DNA from 2 places in the Serratia sp. CoH_122_TC_1 genome. Region 2 is predicted to be linked to the other one. Evidence: predicted binding sites of a transcription regulator. Region 2 holds the regulator's gene; the other holds the start of a gene.
The links. Region 2 encodes LexA, which represses DNA repair genes until DNA is damaged. Its sites were predicted from a motif close to TNCTGTATGTACATACAGNA; they were not measured.
Positions count from the first base shown of each region.

Region 1 (10,769 bases), on a different contig from region 2:
TCTTCCTGCTCCATCTTCCACAGCTTTTCGCCACGCCAGGTTCGCCAGAACATCCATGCCGCCGTGGCAAGAATGATGATGGCTGAAATCAGCTGGAACCAGGGTTCGGCAGACTCAGCGGTGAATTTCTGACTGACATACATTCCGCCCATCGCAATCAGCCAGACCACTGACGTATGCGAAATAGTCGCCGCAAGCCCCAGTAATACGGCTTGCTTCACCGTTCCCCGGATAGCCACGATAAAGGCGGCCATCATCGTTTTGGAGTGCCCGGGCTCCAGGCCGTGAAGCGCACCCAGCAGGATTGCGCTGGGTATGAACAGCCAGGCATTCGCCACGCCTTGCTGTAAAAGAGCAGAAAAATCAGTCATGTTTCGCTTGCCTTAAAGATACTTGGTTATCTCTTTAAATTCGCTAAGCGTATTTTCAGACCCGTGGTGGTCGGCATGAAGGGCATCCTCCAGGCAGTGATCCAGATGGTCATGAATTAAAGTACGCTTCGCATTCGTTATCGCCTTTTCCACAGCGTGCAACTGCTGGGCGATGTCCAGACACGCTTTTTCATCTTCGAGCATCTGGATGGTGCTTTTCAGGTGCCCTGCGGCACGCTTAAGTCTTTTAATAATGTCAGGGTGTGATGCGTGAACGGTCATGATTTATCCTCTCCAGGTGGAGGGGATAAGATAATGTGTATCAACGCCATGGTCACATTTTTTATCGGCTTATCCTCTCCTGCCCGTTTGTCTGTTTTACGGAAATTACTTCTCTTTCTTCGGCCATGACGGGTGTTCATCATCAATGACGAAATCATGCTCATGGGTCGATTCGTTGTTTGTTTCTGGATCGGTGTGACTGTGAATCTGGGCGTAAACTTCATGCTCAGGCCGCCAGATAAGAACGGCAGTAATCAGTGACAGCGCGGCCACAATGGTCAGGGCGATGAACGAAGCCTGCGTTCCCCATGTTGCGCCTACCCACCCGGCGAGTGGATAAGTCACCAGCCAGCATGAATGCGACAGAGCGAACTGAGCGGCGAACAGTGCCGGTCTGTCTTCAGCCGTAGACGAACGGCGCAGCAGGCGACCGCTCGGCGTCTGAGAAAGCGAGTAGCCCACACCCAGCAGCGCCCAGAGCACAACCAGCGTGATGTAATCCTTGAGGAAAATGCCCAGTCCCAGGCCAACGACTAGAAGCACGGTGCCCACAAGCATCGGCATGCGGTCACTCATTTTGTCGAGCAGTCTGGGGAGGATCAGGGCCGACACCATGGACCCCACACCGAAGAAAGCCAGGGCAATGGCGGTAGCTCGCTGTGAGAAACCAAAGTCCGCCTGAACCAGAACAACGGTGTTGACGATCACCATCGCACTCGCTGCCGCCACAGCCATGTTCAGAGCCAGCAGGCCACGCAGTCTTGGTGTTTTCAGGAAGATGCGCATGCCTCGCGTAGTTTTGTCATAGATGCTGCGGTTGACCGTTAGCGCTTTCATTTTTGGCAACGTCACGGAAACAACCAGAGCCGCTGAGGCGAGGAACCCGACCGCCGTACCGGCAAACAGATTGTGGAAGCTCATGACCGTCAGCAGTGCCGCCGCCAGCATCGGGCTGATTACGCTTTCCAGATCGTAGGCCAGACGTGACAGAGACAGCGCCCGGGTATATTCGCGTTCGTCAGGAAGAATATCAGGGATTGTCGCCTGAAAGGTTGGCGTAAACGCTGCCGAAGCAGACTGAAGAATGAAGATCAGGATGTAGATTTCCCAGATCTGAGTGACAAAAGGCAGTGCGATAGCCACGAGGGCACGAACCAGGTCCAGCGTCACCAGCATGGTGCGACGCGGGAATTTGTCGGCAAAGGCCGCTGCTACTGGTGCCACCAGAATATAGGCGCTCATCTTGATCGCCAGCGCGGTACCCAGAACCGCCCCGGCCCTGTCTCCGGCGAGATCGTAGGCTAAAAGCCCCAGCGCTACGGTCGCCAGACCGGTACCGATAAGGGCGATAACCTGTGCCAAAAACAGATGGCGATAGGTACGATTAGAAAGAATATTGAGCATCAGGCAATCTCTTGGCTTAAATTTACATCCCCCCCAGGGGGATGGTGAAAGCATAGAGTGAGCTGAAAAAAATGACAAGCATTATCCTGGCGGGGGGGATGTGGGTTTTGCTAGTTGCCTGATATGTAGAATAAAAAAGCTTCAGGTATCCCAGCGTTATACCTGAAGCAGCATAAAGAGTGTCGAAGGTGTTATCGCCGCTTCCCTGCGTAGCCCCTTCTGACGAGAAAGGTGTTAACTCAGAAGTCCCAGGCAGGTTTTTAGGCTCAGCCGGGTCGCCTCAACGTCGCTGTGGATGATGGTGCACCAGTCGTCACGGTTAGCCCGAATGTCTTCGAGCCAGCTGTTCAAGGCCTGATTGAACGCCATGGTTTTCTCGCGCTGCGGCCAGCTCATCTGGTTCGCGCTGTAAATGTCCTGCCCGGGCTGCGGCATCTGCACAGTTTGCTGTGTCGACATCCGGGAAGTCACTGACCAGGTGTCAGAGTTGCCGTCCCATGAAGGCATCACAGGGAAGCCTGCACCGCGCAAAGCGATATCCCAGGTGGCATCAAACAGGAATGTTTTCCCGTTTAACTCAAAAGTCACGGTGTCATGAAACCCCTGTGTTTGCGGCAAAATGGTCAGTATTTCCGGAGGAATGGGTAAATCAGCCCAGTCAAACTGCACCAGTTTTCGCTTTGCCGTAATACCACCGGCAACCAGCAGTCGTTCGGCCGCGGCGGCTTTATGACGACAATCGCCAAAACCCTGCTCAAACAGGCTCATGCTTTGCTCATTCCATGAACCAAGCTGATAAGGCATTCGCCTGACCAGTTCAAAAATGGCTCTCCGCAATTCCGTTGAGCCACTCTGAAGACCGAGAGACTGCAAGATCCAGCCCGGTGTTATCGTCTCTTGAGCAGAGCGACGGGTGTTTATTTTTTGCCATGTATCACTGACTCTTTCTGCCAGAGAGGCTGCCAGGGTTTCCCCCGGCAGTAATGTTGTCATCAGCAATGCTCCTGTGGTGGTGAGGAAATGTCTACGCGTCAACATATCGGGCGTTACACCTCCACGCTGCGACGAAGCGCTGACATAACCAGTGATTCACAGACCACTTCTTCATCCTGCGTCCGATTAACGCCAGGGAAGACCATCTGGCTCATCGGGGACGAGCGAAGCCGGTGATAACGGGCAATTGCGCCATTCATACCTCCCATCTGCTTGCGTCTGACCAGGCGCAGCCCGTGCTCCCAGGCCACTTCATCCATCGCACTCGCCAGGACAGGATCATGGTTGAAGATTAAGACGCCATCCCCTTTCAGCAGGCGGGCTGCGCTGCGAAGGAAAGTCGTGTAATCCTGCTCGAAATAAGCCGCTGCCTGGGAGTAGATAATATCGACCCCGCCTGCCTGAACGCCCCGTTTCTCCAGCGTACACAACCCGGCAGCCGTCACGTAGGGATGCTCAGTCACACCTTTTGGCAGCGATTCATGCCATGGCGTGAGATTGGTGAAGTGCAGGAATGCACTCTGTCCAAGCTGCTCCCTGAAGCCCTCCGCCAGCCCGGAAATTGTCGCCTGATGACTGGTCGTTTCTTCTGCACGAAAACCCGCCCAGGCAGCACCAATTTCCAGGAAGGTGACGGTGCCATTTTTGTGGTGAATGTTCTTCGCGTAGTGAACGATATCGAACCCAATTTCTCGCGCCAGACGAAACGATCCGCCGCTGGAGGTCCATGGGCCATCAAAGCCAAAGGCGAGGATCGCTTTGAGCATCGAGCCCGTTTCCTGATGCATCATTTTCAGGAACGGAATGACCTTACGCCGTGAAGGCACCGGGACATTCGGACGCAATTTTTTGGCCTGAAGGTCGCGATTAACGCCCATGCACAGCGTCTGCCAGTGCAGAGGGGCAATCCGATAATTAAGTGCAGTGAAATTCCGCGCAATCTCACGACGCGCCTGAATGGAGTCTTTATACATAGCCTCTCCGCTAAATCTGAAGTTGATAAATGCCAGGCAGCAAACACGCTACCGGTAACAGCGATCAGATCTGGCGGGTGCTGGGAGGACGGTAAATGATGTCCGTGGCTTTAACCGGACTACGAAGATCGGCAAGCGGCAACCATCTGTCTGCTACAGGAGAGAGGGCAATCTCCACAGAGGGTGGCTGCTCCGGAGTTTCATGAAAATGGTCTGTCTGATGATGGCCTGCATGGCCAGACTGAGGGATGTCCGAATCGTGAGAGTGGTCCTGCATTGTCATGGTGACTTCTGCATCGTGCAGATCCATCTCGTAGCCTGTCAGGCCGTTTGTACCATGTGATGCAAACGTCCCCATCGACGACATCATCATGCCAACGGCCATGATGACAATCATCAGAACATAACGGGATGAACGTTTAAACATCAGGTACATCGCTGAATACTTCTCTCAATAGACAATGATACGGTTTAAAAAGATTAGCATCCCCCCGGGGAGGATGTAAGGTGCTGGAGTGTAAAGTCTTGTATTGCCGGGATTAATAAAATGGGCCCGCATAATACGGGCCCGGTAAATCAGATGACGCGCTTAATACTCATGTACTCCCCATTGGTATCCAGTTGGATCGTAATCGTCTCTGAACCACGATTTCGCCAGAACCAGCCATGTTTTCCGTCGAAGGCGGCCTGCAACACGCCATCACGAGAAGTAATCTGACGATCTTTACCATAGCCGTGGTAAAACCCTTTCGGGGCATTAACCGGATCGCCGTGGGCATCGACGTTCACAGGACCAGAACTCATCCACTGATAAGCTACCCGGGCATCCTTACGCATTTCCATCTTCACCTCTGCCGCTTCATTCGGCTTCAGCGTAATCAGCAGCTGATTACGTTGAGAACCGGCGGTTGGCGCTTCCGGCGCACGGGTTGTGGCCGGGACACTCAGTTCCGGGTAGCTGTTTTGCGTGATTGTCGGCGGGTTGTCCGGCACCGGACGTTCATTTACCGGTGCTGTTTGCTGCGCCAGTGGGCTCGTGCCCGCTTTATCAGCAGCAGCCTCTTCCGCCAGCTGCGTTTTGATTTCACCCATTTCTTTAAGGCCCAGCAGACGGCCAACGCCCGTCGGGTCGATGCCGTATTCTGACGGCATCACGATGGTAATCAGCAGCGTAAGCGCAACAATGGCGGCCAGAATGGTTGATTGCATCAGTTTCATCGCAGAAGGCAGTTCTGCACGGGTCGGTAAATCGGTGTTATACATTCTCTTTTCTCCCTCAGGCTAAAACGTAACCACAAATCTGGTAACTCATTAACAGGAAACCGGCGCTCATCATCACAACGTTGGCAGTGTAGGCGTGGCGGAAAAAGCTCGCCGTCTGCCGCCAGTAGCTCATGATGATGAGGATGGCGCTCAGCGCCAGCAGCTGGCCTATCTCCACCCCGACATTGAAGGCAATCAGGTTGACGAACAGGCCATCGGGAGAAATTTCGAACTCTTTGATTTTGGTCGCCAGACCAAAGCCGTGGAAGAAGCCAAAAATGAGCGTCGCAAGTTTCGTGTTCGGCTGAAAACCAAACCAGCGCTGGAAGGCTCCAAGGTTATCAAGCGCTTTATAGACCACCGACAGGCCGATAATGGCATCAATGAGATAAGCGCTGACGCTGATGTCAAAGAAGGTACCAATGAGCAGCGTCGTGGAGTGACCGACAGCAAACAGGCTGACGTACAGCCCGATATCGCGCATTTTGTAGAGAAAGAAAATCACGCCAAACAGAAACAGCAGGTGATCGTAACCGGTCACCATGTGCTTCGCGCCAAGGTAGATAAACGGGATGATGTTAATCCCGGTGATTTCCTGAATGTACCCTTTGTCGCCTTCTGCCACACCGTGGGCAGACGCGCCCTGGCTGTAGAAAAGCATTAATAACAAGAAAAAAAGACAAGCTGAACGCGCCTGAGCTGAAAACAGGCCACCGCTCAACCGGCCCTGCATATCAAGGCTGGTATTCATAAAAACCCTTACAAATTGAATAATAACGAATTAACGGAAGTTATTACGCAATCAGGGATCTCGGAGGGCGTTCGGGGGTGGCCTGAGGTATCCGCAGGATTTGTTCTGAACTCAGCGCGAACGTCGTCCGCATGCCTGCGTCCCAGGCCTGCAAAGCAGTCAGCGTGAATAGTTTGTTCAGATCGTGGGAATGATCGGCATTGAGGTGATGTACGTTACCGTGCGAGTGGAACAGCAACGGATCGTGCTCATTCAGTGGTTCATCGCTGTCGTGCTGATGGTCACTGATGGACGTTGTATCCTGGACGTTGTAGACAGCCTGCGGTTTTGCCATAAGCGAACTGCTCAGCACGGCAACAGCCATGATGATCAATACGATTCTGGAAATGACTTCACGGCTGATAAACACAGTCAACGGCATCCTGATGATACAAGGTAACAACGTGCGTAATGTATCCGCTATGCTGGTTTGATTTCAATAGTTGTTTTGGGGTCACTGCTATCGGAACATTTCCTTGAACATCCTGAATTTCACTCTTTCTGTTTTTAGCTCACCCTGCCCCTCAATGGGCCAGAATGCATGAATTGCGCGGCCATCAATTATATCGCCTGCTTGCAAAACTAAATTTGCCCTTACTTCAACAAGATCACAATACGCGCTTATGAACTACTTGCTTTACTTCTCCATTGCACAATACTGTATACATAAACAGTATCTCTTGCGAGTGAATCAACATGTCTCTTTGGAGTGGAATTTTTATATTTAACAATATAATCATATTGTTATATGACTTTTTGACGTATGAAAACTATAGAATACAAGATCCTGTATTTTGTCCTTTTTCTGCTCATGAAGACCTATGATCATGGGTGCATTTCCATCCCCAGCACAGGATTACGTCGAAAAGGAACTGGATTTAAATGAGCTCTGTATACGTCGACGAGCCTCTACTTTTTTTGTACGCGCCAGCGGTTGCAGTATGCAGGAACCAGGTCTTTGTGATGGCGACATTCTGGTGGTTGATCGCGCTGAGGAAGCCATTCATGGCGATATTGTTGTCGTGGAAGTCGATGGAGAGTTTACCGTTAAACGTCTTCAACTGAAGCCCCGCCTTGCGCTTTTGCCTATGAGTCCAGCATTTCCAATTATTTATCCCGATGAATTGCAATTACTTGGTGTTGTTACGTGGTTTTTCAACTGCACTCGTACTCGACGGAGGTAACGATGCCAATGTTTGGTCTTGCGGATGTAAACTCATTTTATGCCAGTTGTGAGGCGTTGTTTCGCCCAGATTTGCGAGGCAAACCGATTGTTGTTCTTAGTAACAACGACGGATGTGTTATCGCACGCAATGCTGGTGCAAAAGCGTTAGGAATAAAAATGGGTGTGCCCTGGTTCCAGATTAAAAATCAGAGTTACAGGGAAAAGGTGCACGTTTTCAGTTCGAATTATGCGCTTTATCATAGCCTTAGTCAGAGAGTCATGAGCGCTCTTGAGGAGATTACACCGCGAGTTGAACAGTACAGCATCGATGAAATGTTTCTCGATTTGACGGGCATTGATAGTTGCGAAGATTTTGAACACTTTGGCCGACGTCTCAAAGCGCATGCCCTGAATACCGTTGGGCTGCCTATTGGCGTTGGTATTGGGCAGACCAAAACCCTGGCCAAATCGGCCCAATGGGCCAGCAAGGAGTGGAAACAGTTTCGCGGCGTCCTGGCGCTCACACCGGATAATTCGAAACGCACCATGACGCTGCTGGAAAATCAGCCCGTAGAAGAGGTTTGGGACGTGGGCAGGAAAATAGGCAAACGCCTTAATCTGATGGGTATTAAAAATGCTTTACAGCTTGCTCAATCCAGTCCGAGATTTATCCGGGAAAATTTTTCAGTTGTTCTGGAGCGTACCGTACGGGAACTGAATGGGGAGTCCTGCATTCCTCTTGAGGAGCTTCCGCCATCAAAACAGCAGATTATTTGCTCACGCTCCTTCGGTGAGCGCATCACGTCAAAAGCAGCCATGCAGCAGGCTCTGTGTTTGTACGCGACACGTGCAGCCGAAAAGCTGAGAGGTGAACGCCAGTTTTGCCGACACATCGGCATATTTATAAGAACCTCACCCCACGCCATTAACGAAGTGTATTACGGCAATAGCGCTGGAGAAAAGCTTGCCCTGCCGACCCAGGATACGCGAGACATTATTGAAGTTGCACTGCGTTCACTAGATCGCATTTGGCTGGATGGTCGGCGCTATATGAAAGCCGGTATCGCGCTTGATGATTTTACGCCGAATGGCATAGCTCAGTTCAACCTTTTTAACGAGAACAAACCCAGAGAGAAAAGCGCCCAACTGATGAAGGTACTGGACGGCATCAATCAGTCCGGGTTGGGCAGTGTGTGGTTTGCGGGTCAAGGCGTAGATACAGCGTGGAGGATGAAGCGGGAAATGCTCAGCCCGGCGTGGACTACCTGCTGGAATGATATTCCGATAGCGCGAATAAAGTGAAGAAACCCTCCATCAAAGCTTGCTTTTCTATTCCACATAAACGGTGATATGTCGGCACGCTGCATGACCGTTCTGGAATCCCTCGCGCCGGCGCTGACCATCTACAGTATCGATGAAGCATTTTTGCACGTCGCCGGCATCGATGCCGTTGAGTCATTCGAAGACTATGGCCGGCGCGTTCGCGATACCGTTTTGCAGCAGACGGGACTCACCTGCGGGATCGGTGTCGCCCAGACGATGACGCTTGCTAAACTCGCGAATCACGCTGCGAAAACCTGGCCGGCCACCGGCGGTGTGGTCGACCTGACGAACCGCGACCGACAACGAAAGTTGATGGCGTTGCTGCCGGTCAACGAAGTTTGGGGATGCGGGCGCCAGTTGACGAAAAAGTTGGCCACGATGGGGATCACAACAACGCTGCAGCTCGCGGACAGCAATCAGGCGTTGATTCGCCGGACGTTTGGTGTCGTACTCGAGCGCACAGTACGCGAACTGAACGGAGTTCCGTGCATCTCGATCGAGGCGCTGCCGGCAAAGCAGCAGATCATCGTCAGCCGGTCGTTTGGCCAGCGCGTCACGCAGCTGCAGGACTTGCACCAGGCGGTGTGCCAATACGCAGAGCGCGCGGCAGAGAAACTCCGTCGAGAACGGCAGTATTGCCGGCATATTTCGGTATTTGTGCGAACCAGCCCATTTGCTCCCCACGAGCCGTATTACGCTAACAGCTACAGCGTGCAGCTCATGTTGGCCACGCAAGACACCCGCGACATAGTAGCGGCAGCAGTGAAAGCTCTCAAAGCCATTTGGCGCGACGGGTTTCGGTATCAGAAGGCGGGGATCATGCTGAACGATTTCTGTGACAAACCTGGCCAGATCGATCTCTTCGACGAACATCCACCGCGCGCTGGCAGCGAACAATTGATGAAAGCCGTCGATGGCATAAACCACTCCGGGTTAGGAAAAATTTGGTTTGCCGGCCAAGGGATCAATAAATCCTGGGCAATGCGCCGCGAACTGCTGTCCCCTAGCTACACGACACGACTCAGCGACATTCCCGTCGCCAGGTTGATGTAAATGTGGTAGTGCCCATAAACAACTTGGTTCCCCTCGCTGAAATTGGGCGTGGAACCAGGCGGTAAACTGATAGGGGGCAGTTTGGATATAGAGAATTATTGTACGGTAAGTATATTTTTTGAACAGGATTACCTATAGCAATAGGGTGTACTCCTGCGCTATAGACTGCTTGGCTAGCATTTTTAGCCAATGAGATAACCTAAATGCGATACAGAATGCCCGATAATTTAAATGCGATAATCGCTAATACAAGATCAATAAATTACTCACCAACGTTGGTAAAATAATGCTCTAAACGTACAAAAATTTCCGGTTTTCAAACCGCCCCCCACGGTACTAATAATAGACAATTAAGGGCATTTAATGCAGCGTTTAACTTTTTATATCGCAGCGATGGCGGTAACACTAGCGGGATGTAGCGGGCATTACGTCTCACCCGCAGAAAAGACTGCGGTAGACCAGCTGAAAACAATCACCGGCGATGATGAACTTTGCCAGGCGTTAGCCACGGTTAACAGAGCCCCCGCAAAATCTGGAGGTGTGGCAACGATGCAAAGAGAAGATTTTGATGTTTACTACGCCCAGCAAACCTATTTAAAGCAGCGTATCGCCGCACGCAGTCTGGATTGCAGCAAACCGAAAAAAACGCAGACGGTAGCACCAGCGGAAGAGTTAAGCCCGCGCCAGGAACAAGCGCGCGTCTCTGCGACGTGCAGTGCCATCGCGCAACGTTCAAAATTCGCAGATCCTAACGTCGTTTATGAAATGTGCGTTCGCGGCTACAAAGCGACGTCGAAAAAGTGTAGCCATGATATAGCCGGGTTTACTGAGCAGTCGCAGCAGCTGACCGGAGCAGCGAGAGCTGAATATCTCGAAATAGGGAGCGCATTCCGTGTAGGCTGTAACTTAAAGGTCAGATCTTAAGTGATGAGTTACCAAGGGTCAGTTTGGAAATACGCTAAGCGTACAATAATTTCCGATATCCAAACTGACCCCAATAAGATCTGGGCAATGCGCAGGGAACTACTTTCTCCAAGTTACACAACGAGGCTTCGCGACATCCCTATAGCCAAGCTATCTTAAGTTCACCCGTACTAATTAATTAAATTAAGTCAAATATTCGAAATTAAATCTCACGCACTAATCATCAT
Region 1 covers NZ_JBXWLA010000022.1:44,758-55,526, reverse strand. The annotation lists gene AC2FC2_RS23495 (nickel/cobalt efflux protein RcnA) at 1-371, opposite strand, end outside; gene AC2FC2_RS23490 (metal-sensing transcriptional repressor) at 384-653, opposite strand; gene ncrA (MFS transporter) at 759-2,057, opposite strand; gene AC2FC2_RS23480 (hypothetical protein) at 2,292-3,050, opposite strand; gene AC2FC2_RS23475 (class I SAM-dependent methyltransferase) at 3,104-4,024, opposite strand; gene AC2FC2_RS23470 (hypothetical protein) at 4,089-4,460, opposite strand; gene AC2FC2_RS23465 (hypothetical protein) at 4,601-5,287, opposite strand; gene AC2FC2_RS23460 (HupE/UreJ family protein) at 5,301-6,038, opposite strand; gene AC2FC2_RS23455 (hypothetical protein) at 6,082-6,447, opposite strand; gene umuD (translesion error-prone DNA polymerase V autoproteolytic subunit) at 6,899-7,261, shown strand; gene umuC (translesion error-prone DNA polymerase V subunit UmuC) at 7,270-8,544, shown strand; partial or broken gene umuC (translesion error-prone DNA polymerase V subunit UmuC) at 8,575-9,618, shown strand; gene AC2FC2_RS23435 (hypothetical protein) at 9,982-10,542, shown strand; gene AC2FC2_RS23430 (DUF4113 domain-containing protein) at 10,546-10,701, shown strand.
Region 1: umuD (translesion error-prone DNA polymerase V autoproteolytic subunit) is a predicted target of LexA. The motif match lies at 6,734-6,753, and genes of this name have one in related genera.

Region 2 (10,769 bases):
GACTGGGTATTAGCCTTCCGGCACAAAAACTGGTGTTGAAGGGTGCCGAACTGAAAAACGCCCGCGTGTTGGCCTACGACGATCGACGCATCGCGCAATTGACCTGGCTAGATACGCAATATGGCGCACTGGCACTATGCATTATCCAGCAGACGGGCCAACAACAACCGGCCGAAAGCGAACGCCGCCAAGGCATGAACGTCGTCTATTGGGCCGATGGCAACCATGCCTTTATGCTGATTGGCCATAATCCAACGGGTGAAATGACCGCGTTAGCAGCCCACTTGCAACACGCTTTATCAACCTGACCCCCTTGCGCCCTCCCGCCCACTGATGAGTAAGTTGTGAATAGCGTCACATTTCTGGCGCGCAACACGCGGTCAACCGGGCAATTAACGCGCCATATCAGAGGAAAAGGGGCCGACTCTCGGCGATTTGGCTGAACCATGTTAAAATCGGCTTTTTTACGTACCGGGAAATTTGCCATGAACTCAAACACCCAGGAAAAGCTGCTGGCGCAGGCTGAACAACTCTGTCAGCAACGCAATGTGCGACTGACACCGCAGCGGCTGGAAGTGTTACGCCTGATGGCACAACAGCCCGGTGCCATCAGCGCTTATGACCTGCTCGATTTACTGCGCGTTGCCGAACCCCAGGCCAAACCGCCAACGGTTTACCGCGCGCTGGACTTCCTGTTGGAACAAGGCTTCATTCACCGGGTCGAGTCAGCCAACAGCTACGTGCTGTGTCATCACTTCGAACAACCTATGCACACTTCCGCGCTGTTTATCTGTGATCGTTGCGGTCAGGTGACAGAGCGCACAACTGAAGGGGTTGAAGATACGCTGCAAAAACTGGCCAAAGAGTCGGGGTTTGTACTGCGTCACAGCGTAGTGGAAGCACACGGCCTGTGCGCCGCTTGCGTTGAGGTAGAAGCTTGCGACAGCAAACATGATTGCGGCGAACACGACCATAGCATTGCCATCAAGAAGAAATAGACAGGGTTAGCAGGCACCTCCTTGTGTCTGCAGGCCTGGCACCAAGGGGAAGGCGCCAGACTTTCGGCCGCATCCGCTGCGGCCCATCGCGCTACCAGCGATATTTGTTATGATCTTCCCAAGACTTCACTTCTTTCTCGGCCGCCTCTTTCTGGTAGCCGTAGCGCTCCTGGATTTTACCGACAAGCTGCTCGCGTTTCCCTTCGATGACCGTCAGGTCGTCATCGGTCAGCTTGCCCCATTTTTCTTTCACTTTCCCTTTAAACTGCTTCCAGTTACCGTCGGCTTGATCTTTGTTCATAGTATCTCCGTTAACCTGTGGTGAGTCAGTTTTAACTACTGCTGGCTGAGGATACGCCCCGTTTATATTGCCAGCCACACGATTAATTATAGATGCAGATAGCGACAAACAAATAAAAACCAGAATTAAAATCCATTTTTAAATTTAAAATAAGAAAAAAACGCCAACAAACAACTTACTACACGACTTGGCTAACCGACGAGAATATGTAACAAAATACAAACAAACACATAATTAAAATTTATGTATTTGCAAGAAAGGCTATCGTCATTGTGCTGCTGAAAACCAGCTGCCACGCAGCCTGTGACGGTGCCAAATCCACCCAAGCGCGATGCCGCGCAGCGCAAGAAAGACCGCCAGCGCCAACCACAATCCATGATTGCCCAAGACAGGCACGGTCAGCAGCGTCAAACCGTAACCCGCAGCCGCCACGGCCATGCTGTTACGCATTTCTGCACCGCGAGTCGCACCAATGAACATGCCATCCAGCAAATAGCACCACACCCCAACCAGCGGTAGCACCACCTGCCAAGGTAAATAGTCATTCGCCATCGCACGCAGTTCTGGCAACGAGGTCAACGCCGCAATGATTTGCTGCCCGGCAAAGGCATAAACCACACCAAAGGCTAGCGCCACTAAACAGGCCTGCCGGCAAGCCGCGCGCCACACCTTACGCAATTGACTGTCATCTCTGGCACCATAAGCATGACCAGAATGCGCTTCTACCGCATAGGCAAAACCATCCAGTGCATAGGCGGTAAAGGTCAGCAAATTCATCAGTACCGCGTTTACTGCCACTACGTCACCGCCAAGCCTGGCGCCGAAGATAGTCAAGGATGCAAAGCACAATTGCAGCAACAATGAACGCAACATGATATCGCGGTTCAACGCAAGCAAACGCCGCAGATTACCGCGCCAGGCATGGCGCAACATCGGAACAGAAATACCGCGTATGCGCATCACTCGCCAGGACAGCCATAAACCCAGCAGCAGCGTAGCGTACTCAGAGACGGCGGTCGCCGTCGCGGCACCTTGCACATTCCAGCCCAGCCCCATGACCAACCAGATATCCAGAACGATATTCAACACATTACCGACTATCAGCAGGATGACCGGCGCCCGCACGTATTGCACGCCAAGCAACCAACCCAAGATCACCATATTTGCCAGCGCTGCCGGTGCGCTCAGCCAACGGATCTCAAGGAACAATCGTGCTTGCTTCAGCACCGCATCGTCACCGCCAACAATCTGCAGCGCCAGATCGATCAACGGATGGCGCAGCAACACGATAACGACGCCGGCCAATACTGCCAGCAACAGCGGCTGCATAAAGGCACGTGCCAATCCCTGTGGGTTTTGTGCGCCCAGCGCCTGTGCCGTCAAACCGGTGGTACTCATGCGCAAAAACAGCAACAACATAAACAGGAAGCTGGTTGCCATCGCCCCGACCGCCACGCCCCCCAAATAAACAGGGCTGTCGAGGTGACCTATCACTGCGGTATCGACCAACCCAAGCAGTGGCACGGTGATATTGGAAAAGATCATCGGTAGCGCGAGGCGCCACAAGGCTTTATCGGTATCGCTGGTGAAGGCGGAAAGCAGGCGCATAGTGGAATGTTCCCGTGTATACCCGTCATCTTTCAAGTTGCAGCGTTGTTATCTGCACTCGCTCATCCCCAGTTACTTACCTGAGTAAGCGCCTGGGGATGAGCGAGTTGGCCGCCTAGCTGCAACTTGAAAGCTATAGGGTATATAGTGAATCAGATATGACATCGCCCCAGAACTGGGGCGACTTAAATCAGAGGACGATGTGTAGGCGTGAGGATTAAACCCAGTCGCCATTGCGGATCACACCGACCGCCAGGCCTTCAATGGTGAAATTCTGCTGGCGCAGATCAACCACAATCGGTTGGAACTCGCTGTTTTCCGGCAATAACTCAACAACATTTCCGTGTTTTTTCAGACGCTTAACTGTAACTTCGTCTTCAATACGCGCCACAACGACCTGGCCGTTACGCACGTCCTGAGTTTTATGTACCGCCAGCAGATCGCCGTCGAGAATACCGATATCACGCATCGACATACCGTTGACCCGCAGCAAGAAATCCGCACTTGGCTTGAACAAGGAAGGATCCACTTTGTAGTGCCCTTCGATATGCTGCTGCGCCAACAGTGGCTCACCGGCGGCAACACGGCCGATCAACGGTAAACCTTCTTCATCTTCCATCAGCAAACGAATGCCGCGCGATGCACCAGAGACGATCTCGATGACGCCTTTACGCGCCAATGCTTTCAGGTGTTCTTCTGCAGCATTTGGCGAGCGGAACCCCAGACGCATGGCGATTTCGGCGCGCGTTGGCGGCATGCCAGTGGACGAAATATGATCGCGAATCAGATCATAGACCTCTTGCTGTCTGGTAGTTAGTGCTTTCATTCCGCCCCCTGTTTGTTTATACAGTCTTGCTGTGAGTATATACAGGTAAGTGCGGCTTGGGAACCGAAGAATGAATAAAAATCAGGGATTAGCGACCCACGTCGCAACAGGGCCACCCCATTCAGGCAAAGTGTTGCCAGAGCACCGAGCCCCAGACAAACAACGCCAAAATAATCGCCAGTGAAACTGCTGCCGACCCCATATCCTTGGACCGGCCCGAAAGCTCATGATGTTCAGTGCCAACCCGATCGACAATCGCTTCTATCGCGCTGTTGAGCATCTCGACGATCATCACCAGCAGCACCGATCCGATCAATAAAATGCGCGCTATCGCACCCACGTCCAGCCAAATCGCCAGTATGATAGCCAGTACGGTGGCGACCAGTTCTTGGCGGAACGCCGCTTCATGCTGCCAGGCAGCGGAAAAGCCTTTATAAGAGTAGCCGGCGGCTTTAATAATACGGGTCAGGCCGGTTGCTTGGTTTGCCATGTTTTTTAGTGCCTTTCACAGAGGTAAGTCATAATTAAAGAGTCTAGGCCAGGAAATGCTTCCGGCTCTCGGTTTTCCAACACCACAGATCTGCTACCCGGTTTCTGGTATGCTTGCGACGCATTGCTAACAAGAGGCTTCACGTTGTTATGTCAGGTTGGCGTAAAATTTATTATAAGCTATTGAATTTACCACTTAAATTGTTGGTAAGAAGTAAGGTTATCCCTTCAGATCCGGTCACGGAGTTAGGGTTGGATCCCTCACGGCCGATTTTGTATGTTTTACCTTATAATTCCAAGGCGGATTTACTGACGCTGCGCACCCAGTGCCTGGCGCAGGATCTGCCCGATCCTCTCAATCCGCTGGAGATAGACGGCACCGTGCTGCCTAGCCACGTGTTTATTCACGACGGCCCGCGCGTGTTCCGCTACTACACACCGAAAGAAGAATCAGTAAAACTGTTTCACGACTATCTGGATCTGCACCGCAGTAATCCGGATCTCGATATTCAGATGCTGCCTGTTTCGGTGATGTTTGGTCGCTCCCCAGGCCGCGAAGGCCACGGCACGCCACATCTACGTCTGCTCAACGGCGTACAGAAGTTCTTCGCCGTGTTGTGGCTCGGCCGCGACAGCTTTGTGCGTTTCTCCAACACCGTCTCACTGCGTCGCATGGCGACTGAACACGGCACGGACAAAACCATCGCACAAAAACTGGCGCGCGTGGCACGAATGCACTTCTCGCGTCAGCGTCTGGCTGCCGTTGGCCCAAGTCTGCCGGCCCGTCAGGACCTGTTCAACAAACTGCTGGCGTCCAAAGCGATCGAAAAAGCGGTCGAAGACGAAGCACGCAGCAAGAAAATTTCCCATGAGAAAGCCCAGCAGAACGCCATTGCACTGATGGAAGAGATCGCCGCCGACTTCTCATATGAAACGGTGCGCCTTTCTGACCGCGTGTTGAGCTGGACCTGGAACCGGCTGTATCAAGGCATCAACGTCACCAACGCTGAACGCGTGCGCCAGTTAGCGCAAGATGGTCATGAGATCGTCTATGTGCCCTGCCACCGCAGCCATATGGACTACCTGTTGCTTTCTTATGTGCTGTACCATCAAGGCTTGGTGCCGCCGCACATTGCCGCCGGTATTAACCTTAACTTCTGGCCGGCTGGCCCCATCTTCCGCCGCCTGGGCGCCTTCTTTATCCGCCGGACGTTCAAAGGCAACAAGCTGTATTCGACGGTGTTCCGCGAATACCTCGGCGAACTCTTTAGCCGCGGTTACTCCGTGGAGTATTTTGTCGAAGGTGGCCGTTCTCGTACCGGACGCCTGCTGGAACCGAAGACCGGCACCCTGTCGATGACCATTCAGGCGATGCTGCGTGGCGGTTCTCGCCCGATCACACTGGTACCGATCTACATCGGCTACGAGCACGTGATGGAGGTGGGCACCTACGCTAAAGAGTTGCGTGGCGCGACCAAAGAAAAGGAGAGCCTGCTGCAGATGCTGCGTGGTCTGCGCAAGCTGCGTAATCTCGGCCAGGGTTATGTCAACTTCGGTGATCCACTGCCGTTGACCACTTACCTGAACCAGAATGTGCCCCAGTGGCGCGACGCGATTGATCCGATCGAATCCCAGCGCCCAAGCTGGTTAACGCCGACGGTCAACGATCTGGCTGCCAAGATCATGGTGCGTATCAACAATGCCGCCGCGGCTAACGCCATGAACCTGTGTTCTACGGCGCTACTGGCTTCACGCCAGCGCTCGCTGACCCGCGAACAGCTGTTAGAACAGCTGGAATGCTATCTGCAACTGATGCGCAATGTGCCTTATGCCAGCGATGTCACCGTACCGACCCAGACGCCGGATGAGCTGCTGGATCACGCGCTGAACATGAATAAGTTTGAGGTCGAGAAGGATAATATCGGCGATATCATCATTCTGCCGCGCGAGCAGGCAGTGCTGATGACCTATTACCGCAATAATATCCATCATCTGCTGGTATTGCCTTCACTGATCGCCACCATCGTGATGCATCACCGCCGGGTTTCTCGCACCGAACTGCTGCGCCAGATCGGGTTGATTTACCCCATGCTGAAGGCGGAGTTGTTCTTGCACAACGACAAAGAACAACTGGCGGAAGTGCTGCGCCCGCTCATCGACGAAATGATCCGTCAGCAACTGATCTGCGATAAGGGTGACGCTCTGGTACTGAATCCAGCACGCATCCGGCCATTGCAATTGCTGGCAGCCGGTATCCGTGAAACGCTGCAACGCTATGCCATCACCATGTCTATCCTCAGTGCGAATCCAAGCATTAATCGCGGAGCACTGGAGAAAGAGAGTCGGATTATGGCCCAGCGTTTGTCAGTGCTGCACGGCATCAACGCACCGGAGTTCTTCGACAAAGCGGTATTCTCAACCCTGGTCGCAACGCTGCGCGAAGAAGGCTATATCAACGATATTGGCGATGCCGTACGTGAGCACACCATGGAGGTGTATAGCATGCTGAGCGATTTGATCACCCCAGAAATCAAATTGACCATTGAGAGTGTCAGCATGCCAGCGGAAACCAACGCACCGTCGGTTGCGCTCGAAGAAGCAGAAGAAAAAGACGAGTAATCCGTTGATACGGAAACGAAAAAGGCACCCAAGGGTGCCTTTTTTATTACCAGTAGCCCGTTAAGCCTGCCAATAACTCAGCGCGATACCGATAAACAGTACCAGCCCGACGTAGTTATTATCCAGGAACGCCTTGAAGCAGGCCTCGCGTTCGCGACCGGCAATCTGCTTTTGCTGATGGATAAATAGGGCACCCGCCAGCAACAGCGACCAATAAAACGCACCGCTCAACTGCGCCAGGTACCCCACCCACACCAGCAGTAGCAAGGTGGCAAACTGCAGCAATCCGATGATCAGCTTGTCGTAACGACCAAACAAAATGGCGGTGGATTTCACGCCAATCTTCAGGTCATCGTCACGATCGACCATGGCATACATTGTATCGTAAGCCACCGTCCAGCAAATATTGGCCAACAGCAATAGCCAACAGCTCAGCGGCAATGATTCGCTCACCGCAGCATAGGCCATTGGGATGCCCCAGCCAAAGGCGACACCCAACACAAACTGCGGCAGATGCGTGACCCGTTTCATAAACGGATAGGCCCATGCCAGCGCGAGCGCCGCCAGCGAAAGCCAGATGCTCATCGCATTCAACGTCAGCACCAGCCCAAAGGAGATCAGCACCAGCACCACAAACAGCACTTTGGCCTCTTTCTCGCTTACCCTGCCACTCGGCATCGGTCGCCCGGCGGTACGCTTCACGTGGCCATCGACTGCCCGATCGGCGTAGTCGTTCACCACGCAACCGGCGGCACGCATCAGGAATACCCCAACCACAAACACCAACAGGATAGACAGCGATGGCACACCCTGCCCCGCCAGCCATAGTGCCCACAGCGTCGGCCACAGCAACAACAAAGTGCCAATCGGTTTATCGATGCGCATCAGATGGCTATAAGCCCGCCACTTGCTTTGAATCACGCTTCCCTCCAAGGTATTGTCTCTCCTCATCATTCTGGGTCCGTACTCTCTGCCGTATACAGTGGCGAAGCAGGCAAAAACAATTCGGTCAGCAACAGCGGTTTGCCCGCCAGCCGCAGGCGGGAACGACGCGCCCACAGGTTCTCTTGCCGGCCAATGTGAATATAATCGCGAGTCAGCTCATTGCTGCTGAACAGATAACGCCCCAGTGGCAGCGTGCCCAAATCCACCAGCGCCAAATCCGGGCCAGTAAGCGTTTCCTGCGGGATCACCGTTCGCCCCAACAACCAAGGTTGGTTGTCGCCCAGTAACACGATTTCACGTAGCCAGTAGCGCGGGCTGTCCGGCAAGTGTTCGGCCTCGTCACCCAACTGATCGCGGGTGACAAAACATTCGCGCTGCGGTTCAACGTGCACACGCCCACAGTGACGCTCAAAACGGCGAGTCATGGACCCTAACTCCATCAACCAGTCGCTAACGGCAGCGGGCACGGGAGGATGTTGCGCAGATAACCACGTTAGCGACGGCAGGATGGAATCCCTATTGCCAGACATTGTTCTACTCCATGCCTGACGCCACGCGTGACGGCGGCGACAGGCCATACAAACTGTTAACAGATGCCCATTGTAACGCAGAAATTCAAAAGCGGCAGGCTGATTCGTGATGTAACACACCGCAAAATCACCACCGAAAAAGCACCGCAATGTCATCTTTCTGCCATCTGTTTTCTTTACCTTCGTTCACCGGAGCGATGGGTATTCTGTGATCGTCAGCAAACTTTCACCTCTGCAGCATTGTTTTATCTACGCGCGTAGATACCCTTGCATCGCAGCGTTGAATCGCCATCAGTCCAACACTTTGTCAGCAAACCTTCTTGCCGACACCAGGGAAACCATCTTTACCGCGATCACGCGATCAAGGCGTGGCGCAGACTAAAAGAGGATATCAATGCCATGAGCGAAACAACGCTTGCAACCCCACAGGCCGCCAGTGAGACGCTGGCGGCCGACGAACGTTTGGCCACCAAAGAGGGGCGCGGTCAATTCTGGCGCGCCACGTTCTCTTGTTGGCTCGGCACCGCCATGGAGTATGTCGATTTTGCCCTGTATGGTCTGGCGGCCGGCATGGTGTTCGGCGACGTGTTCTTCCCCGAAGCCACCCCAATGGTCGCATTATTGGCAAGCTTCGCTACCTATTCCGTCGGGTTTATCGCCCGGCCTATCGGCGCGTTAGTGTTCGGCTGGATTGGCGATCGCAAAGGCCGTCGAGTGGTGTTGCTCACCACGGTCGCGCTGATGGGTGTTTCCACCACGCTGATTGGGCTGATCCCCTCCTACGCACAAATTGGCGTCTGGGCACCCACTTGTCTGGTGATCCTGCGTTTTGCTCAGGGCTTCGGTGCGGGGGCCGAGCTTTCCGGTGGCGCGGTGATGCTGGCAGAATACGCACCGGCCAAGCGCCGTGGTCTGGTCGCTTCAATCATTGCCGTCGGCTCCAATAGCGGCACGTTACTGGCCTCACTGGTGTGGCTGTTGGTGTTGCAACTGGACAAAGCGGATCTGATCGCCTGGGGCTGGCGCATTCCGTTCCTCGCCAGCATCTTGATTGCCGGGGGGGCGTTGTACCTGCGCCGTCACGTGCGTGAAACCCCCGTATTTGAACGCGAGCTGCAGCAAAATCGTCAGCGGATGCTGGATAACACCCCTGTCGCACCGGATAACCGCAGCTACCTGCAACGTACCAAAGCCTTCTGGATCATGCTCGGCCTGCGTATTGGCGAAAACGGCCCATCCTATATGTGCCAGGGGTTTATCGTGGGTTACGTCGCCAAGGTGCTGATGGTGGATAAATCAGTGCCGGCGCTGGCGGTAATGATTGCTTCACTGTGCGGTTTTCTGGTTATCCCGCTTGCCGGTTGGCTGTCTGACCGTTTCGGTCGCCGCGTCACCTACCGTTGGTTCTGCCTGTTGCTGGTGCTCTATGCTTTCCCGGCATTTTGGTTGCTCGACAGCCGCGAACCGGCGATAGTGATTTCAGTGATTGTGGTCGGTATGTGTATTGCGTCACTCGGTATTTTTGGCGTGCAGGCCGCCTACGGCGTGGAACTGTTCGGTGTCAAAAACCGCTATTCAAAAATGGCATTCGCCAAGGAACTGGGTTCGATCCTGTCCGGTGGCACCGCACCGCTGATTGCTACTGCGCTGCTGGCGGGTTTCGGTCACTGGTGGCCTGTTGCCTGCTATTTTGTTGTAATGGCAGGCATTGGCTTAATCACCACCTTCTTTGCACCGGAAACCCGCGGCCGCGATCTTAACCTGCCGCAGGACGCAGTGTAATCAGGGCGCACAGGAACCCAACTTGGATAATCAATCCGCGCGGCGTATCACCCGCGCCGACGTCGCCCGCGTTGCGGGCACCTCGGTCGCGGTCGTCAGTTACGTGATCAACAACGGTCCGCGTCCGGTAGCGGAAGCCACCCGTTTGCGGGTACTGGCGGCCATCGAACAAACCGGTTACCGGCCGAACGACATTGCCCGCGCGCTGGCTTCGGGTAATACCCTGACCTACGGTTTAGTGGTGCCTGACATCTCCAACCCGTTTTTCGCCACGCTGGCACGGGCGCTGCAACGCGAGGCATTCAGCCACGGACGCGTGCTGCTGTTGGGTGACGCAGGCGACGACCGGCAGCGCGAACAGGATCTGATTAATCATCTGCTGCGCCGTCAGGTTGATGGGTTGCTCTACACCAGTGTCGATCGCCACCCATGGTTTGATCTGATCCGTGCCTCCGGCACGCCTTGCGTGATGATTGACACTATCGACAGCCATGCAGGCATTTGCGCCATACGCGTCGATGAGCGCGATGCCGCCTGCCAGGCGACACGACATCTGTTACAACACGGCTACCGGGAAATTGGCATTTTCATTGGCCCATTGAGCATGCTTAACGCCCAGGATCGCCTAAACGGCTGGCGTGATGCCTTGGCCGAGGCGGGCATTACCCCGC
Region 2 covers NZ_JBXWLA010000005.1:49,338-60,106, reverse strand. The annotation lists gene AC2FC2_RS07835 (anti-sigma factor family protein) at 1-308, shown strand, start outside; gene zur (zinc uptake transcriptional repressor Zur) at 486-998, shown strand; gene AC2FC2_RS07825 (CsbD family protein) at 1,090-1,299, opposite strand; gene dinF (MATE family efflux transporter DinF) at 1,567-2,907, opposite strand; gene lexA (transcriptional repressor LexA) at 3,125-3,733, opposite strand; gene AC2FC2_RS07810 (diacylglycerol kinase) at 3,855-4,223, opposite strand; gene plsB (glycerol-3-phosphate 1-O-acyltransferase PlsB) at 4,373-6,841, shown strand; gene ubiA (4-hydroxybenzoate octaprenyltransferase) at 6,902-7,795, opposite strand; gene ubiC (chorismate lyase) at 7,792-8,316, opposite strand; gene AC2FC2_RS07790 (MFS transporter) at 8,716-10,098, shown strand; gene AC2FC2_RS07785 (LacI family DNA-binding transcriptional regulator) at 10,121-10,769, shown strand, end outside.